Regions from separate parts of the Neobacillus sp. 204 genome, predicted to be linked through region 2. Evidence: riboswitches for the same ligand, from Rfam matches in the RefSeq annotation. Region 2 holds a riboswitch; the other holds the start of a gene.
The links. A riboswitch is a leader RNA that binds a small molecule or an ion and turns the genes downstream of it on or off. The one in region 2 is predicted to bind S-adenosylmethionine.

Region 1 (12,432 bases), on a different contig from region 2:
TCTCGATCTAACATAACACCGAATTCATATATTCTGTCGCCCTCAAAAACAAATCCCACACTTTTTAATCCTATAAAATAGAGGACCAGACTAGCTAAATTAAAGAGGATTCCTACATCTGAAATGGCCCTTTCAACCACCAAATCTTTTGAACTTGCAATAATGGACTTAATAATAAAATAACAAGATATATATAGGACTATTCCTATGAAAATTCTAATACTTGAGGCTGGATATAATGAAAAGGCTCCAGTAAAGCTATACATCAAATAAAATAACAACATCGCTACTTCAAACATATGAAGCCTATAGAAGGAGAAGGAGCCGATATGAATGAATAAATACAAAATAGAAAAGATCAAATAAGGTTTTATTGCAAACCCAACATAAATGTAGTAATTTGCAAGAGTTACCAGTAAAAAGAGAAAGAAGATCGTGAAGTTGTATTTATTAGATTTTGGAACAATATTATTGCCCATCTTAAACCCCCTGGGATTTCTTGGCCTTCCATTTATATCTAATTATCCTTATTTTTAGATAATCATAAATTATATTCTTAAATTCTTTATCTATAAAAAGTACTAATACTAGTAGAAGGAAGTTAAATACAACAGCTAAAAGTGGATGGGAATTAAGAAAAAATTCAATACTACCTAAACCAATGATAAAAAAGGATAAATATGGACATATTGCTTTTTTTGCAATAACCCAACGATTTGGAATGCAAATCCAAAATCCTACTAGGGCAATTCCTTCAATCATAACACCTGTAAAAGCTGCTCCAGTTACACCAAACGACTTACTTAAATACAAATATAGAATGCCACCCGAAATTACTGCAATGGATTGAATAGTAGTTCGAAGTGATTGTAATCCTCTTGTTGTTAAACCGTCTGCTAATGCAATATTAATTGCCTGTAAAGTTAGCATTAAAGATAAAATTTTCAGTGGAAAAGATGCAGAAATCCACTTATCACCAAACAGCAAATGTATTACAACATTGGACATATAGAAAAAAGGAATTGTCATCGCCATTCCTACCAATGCCATGATTTTGATAAGAGATATGTTGTATCTTAAATGATCGTCTAATAGATTATTATTAAAAGACCTAAATAGTACAGGGTAATAAGCTCCAGCAATAATAAATGGGATTTGCTGTAATGCTTGAGGAATTCGATAAGCTACTGCAAATAATCCAACTTCTTCTAGGGTTACAGTCTTTTCCAACACAAGGGGACCTAAATGAGGAAGCATCACAAAAAGCAATCCACCTAAAGTGAATGATCCTAAATTTTGTAAAAGTCCTTTATGAAATTTACTTTTCAATCGAATTTTAACGTTTCGACTTACTAGATAGACCCCAAACACACCTCCGGCAAAATAAGATAGTCCATATAAAGTGGTAATAATCAATGGACTTAGGCTAAAGTAAATCCCAACAGATAGGGTGAGAACTAAACATACAGAAGAAAGAATCCGAATCATTCCATAATATTGCATTTTCTCAATCATTTGAAAAAATGTTGTACCGATACTTTGTAGCGCAATTCCTAAAACCATCGGAATAACTAAGTAATAAGCGGTTTGTATTAACTCTTTATTTCCAGAGTTTGAAATATGAATAACGATAAATCCAAAGATAAATGTAGCAAAAAGTAAAACCATTCTCATTTTCACATAAGAGGAGATTAGGATGGATATATCCACCTTCTTCTTAGAACCCTCCCTTAAGACAATGGTACTTAGTCCAGCATCTGTAAAATATCCCATAATCATTGCAAATGCTAACACTACACTAAACATTCCATAATCGTACGACTTTAAATAATAGGCTAAAACGATTAATGCCGTAGCATTTAAGACACTAGATAATGCTGTACTATAAAATAGATGTAAGATATTCTTAGCGATTGAATTTTTCTTTGATTCCCTCATCGAAATAGCCACCTTATTATGAAGCCTGATCACCAAGATTAACTGCCTACTATTATCCTGTTTGATAAATGACCCCTACGATTCTATTGTTTTTTCTATCTAAGTAATCTTTTGTTTGAAGTACATCTTCTTTCTTCGTTTTATTTTCTTTCACCACTAAAATAACACCATCACATTGATTTGCTAGAATATGAGAATCTGATGCTGTTAAAAAAGGAGGTGCCTCAAGAATTACCACATCAAATTCCGCCTGACATCTTGCTACGAACTCTTTAATTTTACTTGTTATCCATATTTCCGTTGGATTTAAAGGAATCTGACCAGTAGGCAAAACGAATAGCCCTGGAACAAAGGTCTCTTTAATATGAAGGGCGAGGTTTTCTTCATCTAAAATCACATTTGTTAATCCATTCTCATTTTTTATCTGAAACAAATTGTTTAAAGAAGGTTTCCGTATATTGGCATCTACTAGTAGTACCTTTTTCCTTTGCTCAACAAAAGCAATTGCTAATTTAGAAGAGATGATCGATTTTTCCTCCTCATTACGGGGGGACGTTATCATTAATAATACCGATTCACTAACAGATAATTGATCTATATTCGTACGAATCATTCGGATTTGTTCTGTACTGATTAATTCTTCATTAAGCTGAAGCCTTTGCATTAATTTTTTGGTTTCATCCCTTTTCCTATACACTGATCTGTCCCTCCTTAATTTCATTTAAGATGGCTTCCTGACGCTTATTCCTTTTGCTTCTATTCATAGATTTTCTTTTTTTAGTTTTTATATTAATCTCGCCTAAAACTGGTAAACCCACAATCGCTTCAATCTCTTTAACATCTTTAATCGAATCGTCCCAATACTCTCGAAACATTGCAAGGCCTACTCCTAGAAAAATTCCTACCACTACACCAATTGCGACGTTTAGAGACAAACTCCCAACAATCTTAATCGAAGGATCCCCATCTGTATTACTTAATAGCTTTATATCTCTAACATTAAACATCTCATACATTTTATTAACAGTTGTTTTAGCAATAGTATGGGCAAGCTTCTTGGTATTTTCCAAATCATGATCTCTTACCACCACATTGACAATTTGTGAATTTCTGTTGTTTTGTACAACAATCTTTTCCTCTAATTCGTCATCATTGATATTAAGCTCTTTTTGAACAGAATTTAGTACGATTGGACTTTTTATGAAATCAATAGTCGATGCAAGCAGCATACTAAGTTCTTGGGTATCACTATAATTACCCTCATCCTTTGTAAGCTTGCCAATTAGAATATTTTCAGTAGCTTCATAAGTTGGCTTTAATAAAAAAAGGGATAAACCAACAGTCAAAAGAGATACACATAATACCGTAAGAATAATGGTTACTATTCTCTTTCTAATAATACGAAGAAACTTTTTTAGATCTATTCTTTCGTCCATGATGACCTCCAAAGTCTTAATTTTTCAGTTTATGCTATTTGAACTTAGTTCTTTTGTTAAGTAATTTCTTTATATCAAACACTCAGAAAATAGTAGTCATTGTATTTTATTTAGAATTCATTGCGTCTTCTTCCGGTGAAGAATAATAATTATGTACGCCTTGATCTTTAATAAAGTTTGACCCTATATTCGAATATAATCTATTTCTTGTAGACTCTTTTGAAAATTCTATTATTGGTTTATTGCCCTTTAATATATGAACGTCCCATATTAAACCATCAAATTTATTATCAGAGCCGCTTACTGTTATTACCTTCTTAGTATATTTAGATACTTGAATTTGAAGACCACTGAAATCATTACCAGAACTTTCATTTGGAACACTCATCGAGCTATTAATATCAATACAGCTTATACAATCATCCAATGTTAAATTTATAAATCGATTGCCATTAATAAAGCTATATTTATGACTTTCCTTTGGCTTATCAGCTTCCAATTTGACACCGGTATGAAATCCTGCAATTCTCAAATCAGTAAAATTTACAAAACTAATGAAATGACCTGGGCCGCCAGCATAAAGATGAAGACCTGTACCCTTATGTGAACCGCTAGTGTTTAAGATTGTAACATTTTTAATTCGGGTTCTATCCCATGACCAAATTTTTTGAATGCCGTCTAAATAAATTACATCTGATTCAAAGTCAGGATCCATAATTTCAATAATTCCATTTGAGATCGATGCATTTTTTTTCACTTCAATTGCTCGGAAACTCCCTTCTATTCTTAGCCTTGTATTTTGACCAAATTCTAATTCAACCCCCTCTTTTATAACTATTCCTTTCTTTAGGATATAAGACTTATTTCCACTAAACTTTACCTTTCCAATTTTCGAATCATAGCTATGATTTATTGCTTCCTGTATGGATTGGAAATCGTCTTTCGAATCTTCACCATTAGCACCAAATTCATCCACATTCACATATGAGTAGTCTTTATTATTCATGGTTATGTTTTCTACTGCCTTAAACAAAAAAAGAAGGGCTCCAATAAAAAAAATGGCTGAAAAATATATTATTTTACTTCTTCTACTCATAATTTTCTCCTAACAACATCGTATTTGGCGTTTTATAGTGATAATTGAAGTATATTTGCCAATCCTAGTAAAATTACTCAAATCTATTTCAAAAAGTTTCAATTATCCACTTTTGCTATTAAAAACTTCAGCCTAATACTTTTGTAAGTTATTTATTAAGAACAAAAATAGACATAAACTGATTTATTTATAAAATAAATTGACACTCCCCCCAATTTGTAGTAAATTTTATAAATAATCTAAATATTAATTTTCTTATCAAGAGAGGTTGAGGGAATGGCCCTGCGACACCTCAGCAACCATCAGTGGCATGTCCATTGAAAAGGTGCTAAGTCCTGCAAATTATCAGTTAATTTGCAAGATAAGAAGAATGACTTTTTGGTCGTACTTACAAAAGCCTTCTTCTTATAGAAAAAGGCTTTTTTTATTTATTAATTTACTAAACAAGGAGTGGTCGACATGTACAAAATTGATACGAAACTTGCCCAAATTGGAAACCGCAGCGAGACAACAACAGGAACCGTTAATCCGCCTATTTACTTTTCAACAGCTTATCGACATGGAGGAATTGGACAATCAACGGGATTTGACTATACCCGAACAGGAAATCCCACACGTCAGATCCTTGAACAAACCATCGCTGATTTGGAGTGTGGCGACAGAGGATTTGCGTGCAGTTCAGGGATGGCAGCCATTTTTACAATCCTTTCATTATTTCAATCTGGTGATGAATGGTTAGTAAGTGAGGATCTTTATGGAGGTACGTATCGCTTATTAGAGCAAGGCTATAAAAAATGGGGCCTAAAGTGTCAATATGTCAACACGTGTTGTCCGGATGAGATTGAAAGTAAGATTACTCCTCAAACCAAAGCAATCTTTCTTGAGACTCCCACCAATCCCCTCATGCAGCAATCAGATATTGCCGCGGTTTCAGAAATTGCGAAGCGTCACGGAATATTGCTGATTGTTGATAATACCTTCTATACTCCACTTTTGCAGCAGCCAATTGTACTTGGAGCGGATATCGTCATCCACAGTGCTACGAAATATTTAGGAGGCCATAATGACGTTCTGGCTGGACTCATTGTTGCTAAAGGCGAAAAATTATGTGAATCCCTCGCTCTTTATCACAATGGGGCAGGCGCTGTACTAAGTCCATTCGATTCGTGGCTATTAATGCGCGGAATGAAAACATTGTCACTACGGATGGAACGCCATGAAAAAAATGCAAAGGCGATTGTCGAATTCCTTGCTCAGCATGATGCCGTAACAGATGTCCTATACCCGGGACGTGGCGGGATGGTTTCTTTTAGAATAAAAGAAGAAGCTTGGGTAAATCCATTTTTACAGAATTTAAATTTAATCAGTTTTGCGGAAAGCTTAGGTGGAACGGAAAGCTTCATTACTTACCCAGCAACTCAAACACATATGGATATCCCAGAAGAGATTCGCATTCAAGCCGGCGTTTGCAATCGTTTATTACGCTTCTCTGTTGGAATTGAAGATTCACAAGATATTATTGAAGATTTACAAAACGCGTTCGCTAAAGTTCAGGAAGGAGTGATTGCATAATGTCACACGCTGAATATACCTTTGAAACCAGACTCCTTCATAATAAGCATAAAATAGATCCCACAACAGGAGCTGTTAGTGTACCGATCCAGCATGCATCAACCTTCCACCAATCGGACTTCGATCAGTTTGGCAAGTATGATTATGGCCGTAGTTTAAATCCTACCAGGGAAGCACTTGAAGATGTCATTGCTGAGCTTGAGGGCGGTATTAAGGGATTTGCCTTCTCATCCGGTATGGCTGCCATCTCGACGGCCTTCCTTCTGCTTTCCTCTGGAGACCATATTGTTATAACTGAAGATGTCTATGGCGGCACATTTCGGATGGTCACTCAGGTTCTTACTAGGCTTGGAATTGAGCATACTTTTGTTGATATGACGAATTTAGATGAAGTAAAACAAGCTATTCAATCGAATACAAAAGCGTTTTATGTAGAAACTCCATCGAATCCTTTGATGAAAGTAACGGACATTCAGGCGATAAGCAATCTTGCTAAGGAGACGGGTGCGTTAACATTTGTTGATAACACGTTCCTCACCCCTTCTCACCAAAAGCCGTTGGAGTTAGGAGCAGATGTTGTCTTGCATAGTGCGACGAAATTTTTATCAGGTCACAGTGATGTGGTTGCTGGACTTGCAGTCGTTAATGACGAAGACCTGGCGAAAAGATTAGGATTTTTGCAAAATGGCTTTGGGGCCATTTTGGGTGTTCAAGATGCTTGGCTCGTCTTAAGAGGAATCAAGACACTACATGTTCGATTGGAACAATCTCAAAATTCGGCTATTAAACTAGCAGATTTTTTAGAGGCACATCCGCTTGTTGAAAAGGTCCATTATCCGGGGCTTGAAAGTCACCCGCAATTCCATATTCAGAAGAATCAAGCAGCAGGTCCTGGAGCTGTTTTATCCTTTGAATTGGCGAACGAAGATGCGCTTCGAACTTTTCTAGCAAACGTGGAAATACCTGTTTTTGCGGTCAGCCTTGGAGCGGTAGAATCGATTCTTTCCTATCCGGCAAAAATGTCCCATGCAGCTATGCCTCAAGAAGAGAGAGAAAAGCGCGGGATTACCAATAGCCTTGTTCGCTTATCAGTTGGGCTTGAAAATCCCGACGATCTGATTAAGGATTTTTCGCAGGCACTAGAATATGTTCGTAAGAATCATTTGGTATTACAACAAGGAGAATCATCATGAGCTTTTTAGAAAAATTAAAAAATCAAATCTTAATCGCTGATGGGGCCATGGGTACTCTCTTGTATTCCTACGGTAAGGATAGCTGTTTGGAGGAATTGAATCTTTCCCAGCCAAACCACATCCAATCCATCCATCAAGCCTATATTAATGCCGGGGCTGATGTTATTCAAACCAATACCTATGCGGCGAACTACCTAAAGCTGCAGAGGTATGGTTTAGAGGATTATGTAAAGGAAATTAACAGTGCTGCCGTCCAATTAGCTAAACAAGCTGCTGCTGAAACCAATACGTACGTGCTTGGAACGATTGGCGGCAATCGAGGAATTAAACCCGATTCCCTTTCTATCGAAGAATTAAAACGCAGTTTTCGTGAACAATTGTATTGTCTCCTTCTGGAAGGAGTAGATGGGCTATTACTCGAAACTTTCTATGATTTAGAAGAGCTTGAGACCATTCTAACTATTGCTAGAAAGGAAACAAAACTGCCAATTATCGCACAGGTCTCCCATCAGGAGCCTGGATTTTTACAGGATCGTACACCTGTCAATGACGTCTTAAAACGACTTGAAGCTCTTGGGGCTGATGTTGTTGGACTTAATTGTCGTCTGGGGCCTCATCATATGTTATTGGCCTTGGAACAAATCGAATTACCTAAACATGCTTTTTTATCTGCTTACCCAAACGCCAGTCTCCCTGCCTATACAGATGGTAAATTTCATTACGAGGGGGATGCCGAATATTTTCGAAATTCTGCAAGAGCTTTCCGCAGCCAAGGGGTCCGGTTAATCGGGGGCTGCTGCGGTACAACACCAGAACACATTAAAGCCTTTGCTGCTGAATTAAAGAATAGTATCCCGATTTCTGAAAAAATAGTAAAATTAAGACCAAAGAGCATCATCGTTGATCGACTTTCTCCAGAAAGGGAGTTCACTCCCCTGCAAGAAATCGTAAAAGAAAGACCATCGGTGATCGTAGAATTAGACCCTCCTAGAAAACTAGATACAACTAAGTTCTTCGAGGGAGCCAAAGCACTGAAGGAAGCAGGAATTGATTCGATTACTTTAGCGGATAATTCTCTTGCAACAGTCCGTATCTCTAATGAATCTTTGGGATATTTGGTGAAAGAGAAATTAGGAATGCGCCCGCTGATTCATATTGCCTGCCGTGACCGCAATATTATCGGCTTACAGTCCCATCTAATGGGCCTTCATACGCTTGGGATGAGTGATGTATTAGCAATCACTGGTGACCCTGCAAGAGTAGGAGATTTCCCTGGAGCTTCTTCTGTTTACGATGTATCTTCTTTTGAGTTAATCCAAATGATTAAACAATTAAATGAAGGTTTATCTTTTTCCGGAAAGGATTTGGGACAAAAAACTGCTTTTAGCATTGCCGCAGCCTTTAACCCAAATGTTCGTTCCGTTGAAAAAGCGGTAAAGCGATTAGAGAAAAAGATACAATACGGAGCAGATTACTCTATCTCCCAGCCTGTTTTTTCGGAGGAAAAATTAATCGAAGTCTATGAAAATACTAAACATCTCGATGCACCTATTTATATTGGCCTTATGCCGCTGACAAGCAGTAAAAATGCCGAGTTCCTTCATAACGAAGTGCCGGGGATCAAAATTGCTGATTCAATCCGAAACCGAATGGCAAGCTTGAACGACAATCCCCTTCAAGCAGTGCGAGAAGGAATTGAAATCACCAAATCATTAATAGATACCGCACTGGATTTATTTAATGGTATTTATCTGATTACACCATTTTTACGCTATGAATTAACCGCTGAATTGGCTTTATATGCTCGTCAGCGTGGTAGTGAATTGAGGGGGAGCAACTATGCCGAAAACACCATTTACTGAACAACTCAAAAAACGAATCCTCGTCATGGACGGGGCGATGGGAACCATGATCCAGCAAGCAAATCTGACAGATGAAGATTTCGGCGGTGAGAAGTATGAAGGTTGTAATGAGCACTTGAATTTAACCGCGCCATCGGTCATTGCAAATATTCACCGGGAATACTTAGAAGCTGGGGCAGATATCATCGAAACCAATACGTTTGGAGCCACCAACCTTGTGCTTGATGAATATGAGCTAGGGTACAAAGCCTATGAAATAAATAAAATAGCTGCTTTTCTAGCTGTGAAAGAGGCATACAAATTTACCACCGATGAGTGGCCGCGTTATGTGGCAGGCTCGATGGGACCGACGACGAAAACGCTTAGCGTGACCGGTGGAACAACCTTTGATGAACTTTCTGCCGCGTACGAAGAACAAGCAATCGGCTTGATTGACGGCGGTGTCGATTTGCTCCTGCTTGAAACGAGTCAAGACATGCTGAATGTAAAAGCGGGATATGTGGGAATTGAAAAAGCGTTCGAAAAAACTGGCAAAACACTTCCGCTGTTTATTTCGGGGACAATTGAGCCAATGGGCACAACACTTGCAGGACAATCCATTGAATCTTTTTATATTTCTGTCGAGCATATGAATCCCGTTGCTGTTGGCCTAAACTGTGCAACAGGCCCTGAATTCATGCAGGACCATGTTCGTTCCCTTGCCGATTTAGCTTCGACAGCCGTCAGCTGTTATCCCAATGCCGGTTTGCCTGATGAAGAAGGCCACTATCATGAAACACCAGAAACACTTGCGAAAAAGCTGTCTGATTTTGCCGCACATGGCTGGCTTAATATTGTTGGCGGCTGCTGTGGTACGACGCCAGAACACATTAAGGCCATAGCTGAAGCGATGAAACAATTTCAACCAAGGGAAGTCAAATCATCCACTGCCCATATGGTTTCCGGTATTGAACCATTTATCTATGACGATCCAACGTTAAGACCGATTATGGTCGGCGAACGGACAAATGTTATTGGTTCCCGCAAATTCAAACGATTAATCACCGAGGGGAAATTTGAGGAAGCTTCAGAGATCGCCCGTGCCCAGGTCAAAGGCGGTGCGCATGTAATTGACCTTTGTCTTGCCGATCCAGATCGTGAAGAGATGGTTGACATGGAAAACTTCATTAAAGAAGTGGTCAAGAAAGTAAAGGCTCCCCTAGTGATCGATTCCACAGATGAGAAAGTCATCGAGCGGGCCCTTAAATATTCACAGGGAAAAGCCATTATCAATTCGATTAATCTAGAAGATGGCGAGGAACGCCTTGAAGCGGTTGTCCCATTAATTCATCGTTACGGTGCTGCTGTCGTCGTTGGTACGATTGATGAGAAAGGCATGGGGGTAACAGCAGAACAAAAACTAAAGATCGCCAAACGCTCTTATGATTTGTTAGTCAAGAAATATCATCTTAAACCACAAGATCTTATCTTTGATCCGCTTGTTTTTCCAGTTGGTACGGGTGATGCACAATATATCGGTTCCGCTAAGGCGACAGTCGAAGGAATCAGATTAATCAAAGAGCAGTTTCCAGAAGTACAAACGATTCTTGGGATTAGTAATGTATCTTTCGGACTGCCGCCAGTTGGTAGAGAGGTTTTAAATTCTGTCTTTCTCTATCACTGTACCCAGGCCGGCCTTGATTATGCGATTGTTAATACGGAAAAACTGGAGCGGTTTGCTTCCATTTCTAAGGAAGAAGTTCAGTTAGCCGAGTCCCTCTTATTTGATACGACAGATGAGACGTTAGCAACCTTTACTGAATTCTATCGCGGCAAGAAAAAAGAATCGAAAGTTACTGTTCCAAATATGAGTCTAGATGAGCGGCTGGCCTATTATGTAGTTGAGGGAACAAAAGAAGGATTACTTCCAGATTTAGATTTAGCCCTTGAAACCTATTCAGCCCCATTGGATATTATTAATGGACCATTAATGGAAGGCATGAAGGAAGTTGGCCGTCTCTTTAACGACAACCAACTCATCGTTGCCGAGGTTCTTCAGAGTGCTGAAGTAATGAAAGCTGCCGTATCGCATTTAGAACCACACATGGAAAAAGGCGATGTTTCTGCTTCAAAGGGAAAAATCATTTTAGCCACTGTAAAAGGCGATGTTCATGATATTGGAAAGAACCTCGTCGATATCATTCTCAGCAATAATGGCTATGAAGTGATCGACCTTGGGATTAAGGTCAATCCAACTGATCTAGTTCAGGCGATTCAGCGTGAAAAACCAGATATGGTCGGTTTATCAGGCTTACTGGTGAAATCTGCACAGCAAATGGTTTTAACGGCTCAGGACATGAAGGAATCAGGTATTGCCGTACCGATCCTCGTTGGAGGGGCGGCCCTTTCTCGGAAGTTCACCGATACGAAAATTGCCAAAGAATATGATGGACTTGTCCTTTATGCTAAAGACGCAATGACCGGTCTTTCAATTGCGAATCAATTGAATTCGGAAGAGGAAGTTCAGAAATTAATGCTAGAGAAAAATGAAAAATTAGCCTCTTTAGCTGTTCCTAGAGAGTTTGAGCGCCGCTCGACTGTTTCCGTTGCTGTAAAACCGAAGCCGGCGGTATCGACCCAGGCCCCCGTCTTTACGCCAATGGATACCAAGAGGCATATCCTTAAATCATACTCCCTTTCTCATATCGAGCCATATATCAATATGCAAATGTTGATTGGCCACCATCTTGGTGTTAAAGGGAAAATCGCGAAGTTATTAGCCGAAAAGGATGAAAAAGCGGTTAAAGTGAAGGAAGTAGTTGACCAATTGCTGACAGATTCGCGTGTGAACGGTTGGATTTCGCCTGCGGCTCTTTATCAATTTTTCCCAGCAAATGCGGATGGGAATAAAGTGATTATATTTAATCCGGAAAATCCAGACGAGGTTATTGAAACATTTGACTTCCCACGGCAGGAATCGGCACCACATCTTTGTTTAGCTGATTTTCTTAAGTCAGTAGACAGTGGTGAGAAAGATTATGTCGGCTTCTTTACAGTTACAGCTGGTAGAGGAATTCGTGAAAAAGCGGAGCAATTTAAGCAGGATGGACGCTTTTTAGAATGCCATGCCCTCCAAGCACTGGCTTTGGAGACGGCGGAAGGTTTTGCTGAGTTAATACACCGGCAAATGCGTGACCGTTGGGGCTTCCCAGATCCGCTTGATTTCAGCATGCAGGATCGATTTACAGCCAAATATCAAGGTCAGCGTTTTTCGTTTGGCTACCCTGCTTGTCCTGAATTAGAGGATCAAAAGAAACTGTTTAAGTTGATTCAACCGGAAGAGATTGGCATTCAGT
Region 2 (12,432 bases):
TGGCAAAAAGTTTTTTTGCTCCTTTAACGGCATCATTACCATTTCTGCTTTGGCCAGTGCAACCCCTGACAAATAATCCGGGTAGCCTGGATCAGGTACGAGGATGGTATCTCCGGGATTTAATAAGCACTGGGGTATTTCAACAAGCCCAGCCTTCCCGCCAAACAAGATGGCCACTTCTTTATTCGGATCAATGGTTACTCCATATTCTCTTAAATAAAAATCAGCCACTGCCTGCTTTAAATAACTGTGTCCCTGAAAGGGAGAGTATTTGTGATTGATTGGATTTACTGCTGCTTCCTGAAGTTTGGCAACGATATGTGCGGGTGTTGGCTGATCAGGATTGCCCTGTCCTAGATTAATCACATCATACCCCTGTGAAATATACTCCCCGACTTTTTTAACAAGCGAAGCAAAAAACTGCTTCGGAAGACTGTTTAATAGTTCAGATGGTGGAAATTGCTTCATGGTTCACCTGCTTTACTGATTTATAAAAAGATAATTTATTGTGAAATTCTAGTCACAAATGATATAACTTTTATAACAGCTTGTAAAGAAAAAATTCCGAAAGTTCAAACGAGGTGGAGATTTTTGAAATTTAAAATTTCATGTTTACAAATGGATATCGTCTTTGGTGATCCAAATAAAAACTATCAATCGGCAGAAAGACTCATTGAAAAAGCAGTAACTGACCAACCCGACATCATTGTCCTTCCAGAACTTTGGACGACAGGGTATGACTTAACCCGTCTTAATGAAATTGCCGACAATAATGCTAGTCAGACAATTGATTTTCTTCAAAAAGCAGCCCAAAAATACCAAGTGAATTTCGTCGGAGGATCGGTAGCCAACCGTGAAGAAACCGGTGTAAAAAACACCCTGATCATCATCCATAAAGAAGGCAAACTCGTCCACAGTTATAGTAAACTTCACCTTTTTAAGCTAATGGATGAGCATGTATATTTAGAAGCAGGATCCCAAAAAGGACTTTTTCAATTGGAAAATCATAAATTTGCCGGGACGATCTGTTATGACATCCGTTTTCCAGAGTGGATACGGGCTCATTCAGCAGAAGGGGCTGAGGCACTGTTTGTGGTGGCGGAATGGCCAGCACCGCGCTTGTCTCATTGGAGAGCATTATTAATTGCCAGAGCGATTGAAAATCAATGTTACGTTATCGCCTGTAACCGTTCCGGTCAAGACCCAAATAACCATTTCGCCGGGCACTCGATGATTATTGATCCGTGGGGAGAGGTCATAGCGGAAGCCGGCAAAAGTGAAGAAATCTTATCAGCAGAGATTGACATGGACTTAGTTAAGGCTGTTCGCAAGCAGATCCCAATTTTCACAGATAGAAAACCAGAATACTATTAATAATTTTCAAAAAATATTGACAATATCATTTTGTTACTGATATGATTTTTACCAGTTGAATAGATTTTCTCTTATCATGAGCTGGCTGAGGGATTTGGCCCTTTGAAGCCCAGCAACCGACCTTAAACCGATCGTAAAATGGAGCGCTTAATGCGCTTGGAATCTCCTTAAGGCACGGTGCTAATTCCAACAGAAGGATGATCTTTCTGAGAGATAAGAGGTGCGACAGACAAATTGTCTTCCCAAGCCTCTTTCAGATGAGAAAGAGGCTTTTTTATTGCCTGCGTGCATAAATAGGCCTTCAAAAACAAGGAGGAACCCTAATGAGTCTACTAAAGCAGAAAACATACCAGCCTTTAACAAGCGAGAGTGCTATTGAACTAGCACTTGAATTAAATATTTTTACTAGGTATGCTAAACTATCCTGTAAGGAAATTGGTGACGGCAATCTCAATCTTGTTTTTCATATTGTTGATGATTTAGAAGGTAAAAGTATTATTATCAAACAAGCTCTCCCCTACGCAAAAGTAGTGGGTGAAAGCTGGCCATTAACACTGAAAAGAGCAAAGATTGAAGCAGATGCCTTAAAAATTTTCAGGCAAATTGCTCCTGTTTATCTACCAGAAGTTTTTTTCACAGATGACGTGCTTGCCGTCACTGTAATGGAGGACCTTTCCCATCTAATCATCGCAAGAACTGGCTTTATCAAAGGTGAAACCTATCCATTGATTTCTAAACATCTTGGTGAATACCTTGCAAAAACATTATTTTACACTTCTGATTATGGATTAAGCCCAGCCATAAAAAAGGAATATGTCCAACAGTTTATCAATCCCGAACTTTGCAAAATTACTGAGGATTTAATTTTCACCGATCCGTATTTTAATGCAGACACCAACGAATTTGAAGAGGGTCTCCGTCCTGCTGTCGAAGCAATTTGGCACGATGATGAACTAAAATTTCATGTCAGTGTTTTGAAGAAAAGTTTTTTAACAGAGGCAGAAGCACTCCTTCATGGTGATTTACATACCGGAAGTTTGTTTGCCGATAATTTTGAAACAAAAGTAATCGACTCTGAATTTGCTTTCTACGGACCTGCCGGCTTCGATATTGGTCAAGTATTTGCGAATCTACTTTTCCAAGTAATTGCAAATGTTGAAAAACGGGACCTTTTTATCAATCATATTGAAACGGTATGGAAGGTATTTGAAGAGCACTATACACGTTTATGGAATACAGATAATAAAGAGGAAGCAGCAAAAACTTCTACCTTCTTAAACTACCATTTAACAAAACTTTTTGAGGACTCACTTGGATTTGCTGGCTGTGAGTTAATCAGAAGACAGATTGGATTGGCACATGTTGCCGATTTAGATGGGATTGAGAATGAACATACACGAATTGCTGCAAAACAAAAAACCCTAGAACTAGGAAAAGTCCTCATTAAACAACGAAAAGACATCAAGAATCTTACAGCATTTATTGCAACGATAAAGCAATTACAATAAGAAAAGCGAAAGCGCCTTGCACAGGGGCTTATGACCCCGAGCCCCTAGGCGCTGGAGCTAGACATTAGAAAAGCAATCCACAGCGGATTGCTTTTCTAGTCAATTGTTGCCCACATTTCCTCTGGATTTAGTTCATAAATACCATTTTCACGAAACATGTAGTGATTAATGATAAATTCTCTGCGAATAGTGGCATAATCGTCATGAAATTGTTTTATAAACTCATTTAGCTGTTTTTCTTCGTACTTTTCACCTATTTTTAACCCGCGTATTATGTGCTCGAACACAATTAATTTTTTCTTACGCTGGGCGGGAATATTTTTTAGTTTCCCATTTTTCGTAAAGAAATTTTCGATAATTTTTTGTCTCTCAAGACTCGACTCGACCATTTCATCCAACTCCTCACCCTTTTTTTCTAACAACTCTGTAAACACCTTTGCCTGCTGGTTTATCAGCGATTCATTTAAGTAAAAGTAGATGGTGTTCTTGACTCTTCTGTCATACACTACATGGATTTCCCGTAGTTTCTTTAAATGATGCGTGATGGTAGGAGCAGACAAGCCGAGTTTTCCAGCAATTGCCTGTCCATGGAGTGGACCTTTTGCCAATATAGCCACAATTCTAATTCGTGTTGGATCTCCCATTGTTTTATAAAAAGCAACCACCCTATCTAATTGGATCAATGTATTCCCCCCATTATACAAATTCGATAATCATCTAATTAGATATATATCAAATTAATTAAATCCTGTCAATTACCAGTAAAAAAACACTCCCCAAAGGAAGTGTTTTTAAGATACTCTTCTATTTACAGCATTGGATTTTCATCCTTTGCTTTTAGACGCTGCCATCTTTTCTCAACCTCAGCTTCAAACTCTTCTAGCATTGGCTTGTTCTCATCTTTTAAAAGGTGTTTTGTTTTGCCCATATATTTTAACCAATCCGAAAGCGGAATGCGTTTTTTCTTGTCTTCTGGATTGTAAGTAATAGTTGTAACACCCTGCTCCACTTCATAGAGCGGGAAGAAACAAGAATTAACAGCAGCTTCGATAATGGTTGTGCCGAAACGATCATCAGATTTCCAGTTAAGTGGGCATGTGATGAGAAGTTTCCCATAAACAGTACCTACATTTTGTGCATACCATTGTGCTTTCGCACCTTTTTTAACTAAATCCTGCGGAAATGCTTCGGAACCAGTAAACACATATGGAATATTGGTAGATGCCATAATTTGCGCTGTATCTTTATGATGGAAAGCCTTTCCGCGCTGTGTTTTTCCTACACCTGAAGTACTTGTCATATGACCAATAGGAGTCGAATAGGACATTTGTGAGCCAGTATTCATGTAACCTTCATTATCATATTCAAGCATAATTAGTTTATGACCACGAAGAGCCGTACCGATAGCTGATCCCATACCAATGTCCATCCCGCCATCACCAGTAATCATCACAAATGTAGCATCATCCGATACCTCAATTTCACCGCGGCGTTTTAATTCCATGAACGCTTCAACAGTACCTGAAAGCGTAGCAGCACCGTTTTGGAATAAATTATGCATCATCGTTTGCTTATGGGATGTACTTGGATAGGATGTTGTTGTTACATACGCACAGCCTGTTTGGAATAGAGTAACAATGTCTCCCTCAATTCCTTTAAAGAACAACTCAAGACCTGCAAAAATTCCGCAGCCTGGACAAGCCCCATGACCTGAAGCAATTCGTTTTGGTTTACCAGTTAAGGCCCGCAGCGGTGGGATTTTCACCTTTAATTTATTTGTTTCTTCATCCATTTTCACATCGATTAATCCGGTTTTAAAGACATCACCATGCTGTGGTAAAATGACTGGCTTAAGAATTTTCTCTGCGTTGCCAGGGATATGACCATAGTAATCAAATGGCTTTTCGGCGTAGCCTTTTTCCATTGTATCCAGTGCCATATCGAAAAAAGCCTGTGCATCACTTGCATAGAAATCCTTACCGCCAAGACCAAATACGCGGCTCAACACAATCGTCTTGTTGTCTTTGTCATCTTGAAGTGCAGATTTCACTTCATGGGTAAGGTTAGGACCATTTGCCCCGTAGGAATCCGCACGTTCCCCAACCAATAAGGATTTTACATTCTTAAGTGCTTCACGAATTTCCTTTGCAGGGAACGGACGGATAATGTTCGGGCTGATAACCCCGGCCTTAATTCCTTTTGCACGAAGTTGATCCACAACATCCTTAGCAGATTCAGCAGCAGAGTTTAATAGGAATAGTGCTACTTCTGCATCTTCCATTCTATATAAATCTAATACAGGATATTCTCTTCCGGAAAGCTTCGCATATCCTTCAGCAACCTCTTTAAATACTTCGCCAGCATTGTACATTGCTTCTGACTGTTGGAAGTGATTGTTGAGGAAATCATCACCACTCATATGGGCACCAATCGTTACTGGTTCCCTCAAATCTCTAACAAAGTTGTAATCTGTTGGACACTCACCCACAAATTGCTGCACAACTCTGCGGTCTTTAAAGAATTCAACGCGACGTTTTTGATGGGATGTAAAGAATCCATCATAAGCTACAATAACTGGTAAACGAACTTTAGAATGTTCCGCAATTTTTAACGCCATGATATTCATATCATAAACAGCTTGAGGTGTTTTTGCAGTTAATATTACCCAGCCGGTATTTAAAGCATAATACAAGTCGGAGTGGTCACCGCGAATATCTAGTGGACCACTTACAGCACGAGTAACTAGGTTCATCACCATAGGAAAGCGAGTACCTGATTGTACTGGCATTTGTTCAAGCATATATAAGAATCCATTTGCACTTGTTGCATTAATTACCCGTGCACCTGTAGCCGCTGCCCCATAACAAATACCTGCTGAACCATGCTCACCATCTGCAGGAATCAACTTAATATCATGTTCTCCACGTGTTTTCATTTGATCTAAAAATTGTGCAACTTCTGTTGAAGGGGTAATTGGGAAATAGCCCATAATATGATAATTGATTTGTGCTGCAGCCATTGCAGCCATTTCATTTCCAGATTCAAATGTTGAAATTTGTTCTGCAACTTCTTTGGTTGTTAATTTATCTTCTAAAATAGCCATTATTGGACCCCTCCTGCAATATAAGGAAAGTTTTGCTTTACACGATGGTCATCTGCATACCCAAGTAATTCGCGAAGATCACCTAGTGCATCTGTTGGGCAGGCTTCCACACATTTCAGGCAGCCTTTACAGTATTGATAATCAATACCTTGAAGGAACATTTGTTTTCTGCCACGCTTATCTTCTCCTTCTTCCCAAACAAAACAAAAGTCCGGACAAACATTGTCACAAGCTGCACAGTGAATACATTTGTCTTGTTGGAACTCTGGAAGGAATCCTTGGCGTGAACCACTTAAATCTTTATAAATACTATTAGCTTGAGAAACCATGACCCCACCAATTTCCTGAGTCATGTATCCTAGCAGTGGCAATGGACGTGTAAAGGCTTTCCCTTCTGCCCCAGCTGGTACTTCATATGTTTTAAATTGAACCTCATTGTAACCGCGGTCAAAGGTACGTATATTTGGTTCAACAAGATGCGGATATTTCTTCGTAAACGTTTTCCGAATGACATCTCTCATTGATTCGGGATCTAAAAAGTCACAAATACGATATAGTGCACCAAGCATGGCTGTATTTACTTTAGTTTTTTCCTCAACGGCAATGGATAGCGCATCTACAATTGCAAGTGTTCCGTATTCCAATTGTAAATCCTTTTTTACGTCATCAAAATCTCTAGATGTATTAACTAGAACGATTCCATCAGCATTTAATCCGCTGACAACATTAACCGTTCTATATAATGCTTCATGGAAAACACCAACAATATGTGGTTGTTCAATTGGACTATGGTCGCGAATTTCTACATCTGGTTCACAAAAGCGAATGAAGCTCTTAACTGGAGAACCCTTTTTTTCTGACCCGTAAGATGAAAAATTAGCTCCCTTTAAGCCAAGACTTAGAACGCCTGCCTCCGCTAACATTTTTCCAGCTAAGTTAGCTCCGAGTCCTCCAATTGATTCTAAACGAATTTCAAAGAATCCTAGTTCGTTTTTTTTCGGTAAAATTGACATAATGTCCCTCCCCAATTTTGAAAAGCTGAAGCACCTTGACTTGGGGCTTATAACCCTGAGTCCATAGGCACAACAGCTAGACATCTCGTAAAAAATATTATAGAAATAGACAGAAAATTTAACTCCCCTCAATCATTGTAAGACAATTATTTTTATTAATCTGTGATAAAAGTCAAACACAGTGAAAAAAGTTTTATAACACATCAATTTTTTATCTCATAAACGTTACTATATATGATTTAAACAACAGTTTATAATTATATAACAGATTATTTTTTGTTATATAACAACAAGAAAAAAAATAAAAAGAGGCCTGCACCCCGATATTAGGATACAGACCTTTAGAAATATTTATAGATCATTAATGACAATATACGATGCCTTTACTGGTCCGTGCACTCCAACGACAAGATTCAATTCAATATCCGCAGAGTTACTAGGCCCTGTTATGAAATTGATGCACGAAGCAACATGACCAGTACGCTTATGAATCTCCCGCATTTTTTGAGCAGCTTGTGTGATCCGTGGAACAAGAGTACTTTTCGGGACAAGGGCAATATAAGTAGCAGGTAAAAAGCTGACCGTTCTTCCTTTATTCTCATCGCTAAACAACACAACCGTACCAGATTCAGCAAGTGTTACTTCACTAATTGTTATTCCCACATTCGCCTTTTCAGCTTTAGCGATGTTTTGTTTCCCTTTGTTATGATCCCATTCGTAAACTTCAATATTTTGAGCTGGCCATTCCTTTTTTAACAGTGCATCCAGCCCCCATTTTGAAAAGCGTTTATCTTTCCATGTTACAATTGGGCCGCCCCCATATCCTGAAACTACTTCATTTAGAGTCGATGATAAATCTTTACTGTCAGTAACATAAAGGTTTGTATGAATTTTCTTACATTGTTCTTTTAGCACCTCTAATAACTCGTCCTGTCTAGCATCTTTTAAAACGTCATATTGGGGCTGAAATTTCCAAGTCGGCCTTTCAACCTGGGAGGAAATTCGCGGGCGTCCAAGACGGCTCGCAATTTGGTTTAAAAATTTATCTCGATTGTGAATCGTCCCAACCATGATTATTTACCTCCTTTTTCACGGTTTTTAAACCAATCTCTGAATCTCTCTTTATTTGGTGCCGGAAAATCTCGAATATCTGTCCAAGCCTTTAACGGACCTGGTCCTTTTGATATCTTCTCTCCAACTGTAAAAGGATTCATAGCAGCGGGTGCCAGCTTAGACCCGATATTGTACATGATTGGTGATGCTGCCCCTAATCCAAACGCCTTCATTAACAGCTTTTCGGAAATTGGTGCTTTTCCCTCTTTTTCAACAATAACTTCACGGTGTTTATGCAGAAGGTTATGTAACGGTATTTTTACTGGACATACTTCTGTGCAAGCACCGCATAGGGTCGAAGCGTAAGGCAATTCTTTAAACTCGTCGTATCCGCCTAATAATGGTGATAGGACTGCGCCGATGGGACCAGAATAAATGGAGCCGTAGGAGTGTCCGCCTACATGTCGATAGACTGGGCATACATTAATACATGCAGCACAACGGATACACTGTAATACTGACTGGAATTCTCCGCCAAGAATCTTGGATCTTCCGTTATCAACAATGACAAGGTGAAATTCCTCCGGACCGTCAACATCCAATGCTTCTCTCGGTCCTGTTAATACAGTTATATAACTAGTTAATTTCTGACCTACCGCGCTCCTAGTTAATAAACTAACTAAAACCTCCATCTCCTCAAAGGTTGGGACCAATCTTTCCATTCCCATAACTGTAATTTGCGTTTTAGGTAATGCTGTTACTAAATCAGCATTTCCTTCGTTCGTTACGAGGCTAAAAGATCCCGTTTCTGCAACAGCAAAGTTACAGCCAGTAATTCCGATGTCTGCTGATAAGTATTCCTTGCGGAGCATTTCACGTGCATGCCATGCTAATTCTTCTGGTTTTGATGTTTTGGTGTAACCTAACCTTTCCGTAAACACGTCTCGAATTTGCTCTTTATTTTTATGCAATGCTGGCACGACGATATGTGATGGAGGATCATGGTCATCAATTTGCAAAATGTATTCACCTAAGTCGGTTTCGATTACCTCACAGCCTTCTTGCTCCAGTATGGAATTTAAACTGATTTCTTCAGTAACCATTGATTTAGATTTAACAATTTTCTTGGCTTCCTTCTTTTTGACAATACTTCGTATATATTCGTTTGCTTCTTCTTTTGTTTGTGCAAAAAATACATGACCGCCACGTTTGGCCACATTCTCACTTAATTGATCTAAATAATAGTCTAAGTTTTCAAGTACATGTTGACGGATTTCTTCCCCATGCGAGCGCCAGTCTTCCCAATTTCCTAATTCCTCAGTTGCCAAACGTCTTTTTACGCCCATACCGTCTTGTGCTCCAGCAACGGCACCACGCATGAAGTCATCATGAATCCCTTTACTAACACGTTCTTTAAATTGATCCGTGCTAATCTTCATTGCCATACAGCTATTCCTCCATCCTTCTAGATTAATAAATCAATGACTATTTAATACTTCAGCAATATGCATCACCTTGATTGGCTTTCCTACACGATCAATCCGTCCGCCAATGTTCATTAAGCAGGCTGCATCGGCACCAATTAGATACTCAGCGCCAGTTTCTTCCACATGGCGGACTTTTTCATCCACCATTTGCTCTGATATTTGCGCCATTTTAACGGCAAAGGTGCCACCAAACCCACAGCATTGTTCCTTTCCAGGTAGTTCAGTGAATTTTAGACCTTTTACATTACTTAATAGAATCATAGGAGCTTTTTTAACACCTAATAATCTTGTCATGTGACAAGAGGTATGATAGGTTACATTTCCTTCAAAGCGAGCACCAACATCCTCAATCTTCAAAACATCAACAATAAATTGTGTAAGTTCAAATGACTTTTCAGCCAATTTTTTTGCTTTTGGTTCCCAAACAGGATCTCCTTTAAAAATGTGAGGATATTCGTGGAACATCGTTATGCACGACCCTGATGGAGATACAACGTACTCAGCATCTATAAATGTGTCAATCATCCGTTTCATTGCTTCTTTTGTTTCTTTAACATACCCACTGTTATATGACGGTTGACCACAACAAACCTGTGATTCAGGAAAATCAATTTCACATCCGAGTCTTTCAAGTAGTTCGACCGTGGCTTTCCCTACATTACTTTGAAACATGTCTACAATACAAGTTGCAAAAAGTGTAACCTTCATGTTTGTCTTCCTCTCCTAAATCAAATTTCATTAACCTTCTGATGAACTGGTCATCTGATGACTCGATGAAAAAAAACTACTTTTTTATATTTATCATACTACAATAAAAGTAGTTCTTTTTGAAAGTGCTTCCACAAAATTTTTTTTTACTTCACTATATTTGATAGTACTAATTTATATAGATAAATGAGCAGATTGAAAATACTTTTGCAGTATGGCCTCCACATTTTCCAAGTGAACATGCATTAACTTCCGAGCTTTTTCTTCATCTTGCTCTTTAATTGCTTCATATATTTCCTTATGTTCTTCATAAAGGCGTTCCACAGTGGTTTGCTTGGAAAAGAGCCAAACCCTCCGTGTTTCTTTCATGGTTTCACCCATTAATCCAGAGACATGATTCATTAAGCTAAGCAGCAAAGAGTTTTGTGCAGCATCTGCAAGGGCTAAATGAAATTCTAGATCTGCTTTTTCTCCAAGTGTTTCATTCCCTTGTGCACTCTTCATCTCTTCAAGCGCTTTCTCCATCATTTCCAAATGATGACTCGTTCTTTTCTTAGCCGCCGCCGCTGCAGTACCAATTTCAATAATCTTACGAACCTCTAATAGTTGGGCAATATCTTCTTTGTTCATTAAAATCGCTGTCGATAGTGGAAAAGTAATTTGGTCTGTTTCAAATTCCTTTATGTATGTGCCTTCCCCTTGTTTCATCTCAACAAGCCCCATCGCTCTCAATGAAGTTAAAGCTTCACGGATGGCAGACCGCCCCACTTGGAAATTTTCAGCCAACTGTTGGACAGAATCCAGTCTTTGACCAGGTTTAACCTGACCTGTTCGAATCATTTCATAAATAGCCTCTGCTACTTCTTCATATATTTTTTTGGGTTTTATTTTTTTATAATTCACTAATCCAGCCCCTTACAACATTCGTTTCTCAGACGCATCTTTATTATACAGTTTTTTCAAAAATCTGCATCTGTAATCTATTTTCTACTCAACAAAGCTTTCCGCTATTTATAACGTGATAATATCGTAAAAAATAAATTTTGCAAAAAAAGATTGAAATTTTACCAATTCGTCCATATAATTCTTTTTAGCAGCATGAACATCTAATCATCTGATGACCTAATCACCATTTGAAAGCGGTTACTCATATAAAGGAGGGTAGACATTATTACTTAGGGAACAAATTAAAATAAGCTAATTCGGGGGGATTAAGCTAATATGACATTTACTCAAAATTTTACCGCTGTGGGAGATAATCTCGCACTTTCCGCGGTTGTTGCACTAATTCCTATTCTTTACTTTTTCTGGGCTTTAGCTATTAAACGGATGAAAGGCTATCTAGCTGGATTATCGACGCTTGCAATTGCCTTAGTGATTGCAATTTTCGCTTATAAAATGCCAGCGGGTATGGCATTTATGTCTGCCTCACAAGGTGCTGTTTATGGTATACTGCCCATTGGCTGGATTATCATTACGTCAGTATTCCTGTATAAACTAACTGTAAAGACAGGACAATTTGATATTATTCGAACTTCCGTCGTTTCTATTACCGAGGATCGCCGTTTGCAAGCTTTATTGGTAGCGTTTTCCTTTGGAGCATTTCTTGAAGGTGCTGCAGGTTTCGGAGCACCAGTTGCCATATCAGCTGCACTTTTAGTCGGTTTAGGGTTTAATCCCTTATATGCTGCAGGGCTTTGTCTTATTGCTAATACTGCACCTGTTGCCTTCGGAGCTATTGGTGCCCCTATCATTGCCATGGAAGGTCCAACTGGTATTGCCGCCACAGAGATCTCCAAAATGGTTGGCCGCCAGTTGCCATTTCTATCAGTCTTTATCCCATTCTATCTTGTATTTATCATGGCAGGCTGGAAAAAGACAAAAGAGGTACTGCCAGCGATTCTTGTTTCAGGAGTAGCATTTGCTGGTACTCAGTTTTTTACTTCTAACTTTATGGGACCAGAACTTCCCGATATCTTATCAGCCTTGGTTTCATTATTCGCACTTGCTGTCTTCTTAAAATTCTGGAAACCAAAAACTATCTTCCGTTTTACTTCTGAGCAAGAACTTGCTGCTACATCAGCAAGGAAACTTAAAACCCAAGAAGTAAAACATACGGGTGGACAAATTTTCAAGGCTTGGTCACCTTTCCTATTATTAACTGCAATTATTACATTATGGGGCAT

Region 1: another riboswitch for S-adenosylmethionine. It lies ahead of ACJ004_RS10825 (methionine biosynthesis PLP-dependent protein); the one in region 2 lies ahead of mtnK (S-methyl-5-thioribose kinase).

The regions. Positions count from the first base shown of each region.
Region 1 covers NZ_JBJORY010000004.1:282,245-294,676, reverse strand. The annotation lists gene ACJ004_RS10850 (O-antigen ligase family protein) at 1-299, opposite strand, end outside; gene ACJ004_RS10845 (oligosaccharide flippase family protein) at 481-1,938, opposite strand; gene ACJ004_RS10840 (CpsD/CapB family tyrosine-protein kinase) at 1,991-2,635, opposite strand; gene ACJ004_RS10835 (YveK family protein) at 2,628-3,374, opposite strand; gene ACJ004_RS10830 (pectate lyase family protein) at 3,481-4,470, opposite strand; SAM riboswitch class I at 4,723-4,838, shown strand; gene ACJ004_RS10825 (methionine biosynthesis PLP-dependent protein) at 4,930-6,042, shown strand; gene metC (cystathionine beta-lyase) at 6,042-7,235, shown strand; gene ACJ004_RS10815 (bifunctional homocysteine S-methyltransferase/methylenetetrahydrofolate reductase) at 7,232-9,097, shown strand; gene metH (methionine synthase) at 9,075-12,432, shown strand, end outside.
Region 2 covers NZ_JBJORY010000001.1:296,314-308,745, reverse strand. The annotation lists gene ACJ004_RS01580 (pyridoxal phosphate-dependent aminotransferase) at 1-468, opposite strand, end outside; gene ACJ004_RS01575 (carbon-nitrogen family hydrolase) at 592-1,374, shown strand; SAM riboswitch class I at 1,443-1,594, shown strand; gene mtnK (S-methyl-5-thioribose kinase) at 1,698-2,882, shown strand; gene ACJ004_RS01565 (DUF2087 domain-containing protein) at 2,978-3,562, opposite strand; gene ACJ004_RS01560 (thiamine pyrophosphate-dependent enzyme) at 3,691-5,985, opposite strand; gene ACJ004_RS01555 (2-oxoacid:acceptor oxidoreductase family protein) at 5,985-6,998, opposite strand; gene ACJ004_RS01550 (LutC/YkgG family protein) at 7,350-8,069, opposite strand; gene ACJ004_RS01545 (LutB/LldF family L-lactate oxidation iron-sulfur protein) at 8,072-9,496, opposite strand; gene ACJ004_RS01540 ((Fe-S)-binding protein) at 9,530-10,246, opposite strand; gene ACJ004_RS01535 (FadR/GntR family transcriptional regulator) at 10,421-11,149, opposite strand; gene ACJ004_RS01530 (L-lactate permease) at 11,468-12,432, shown strand, end outside.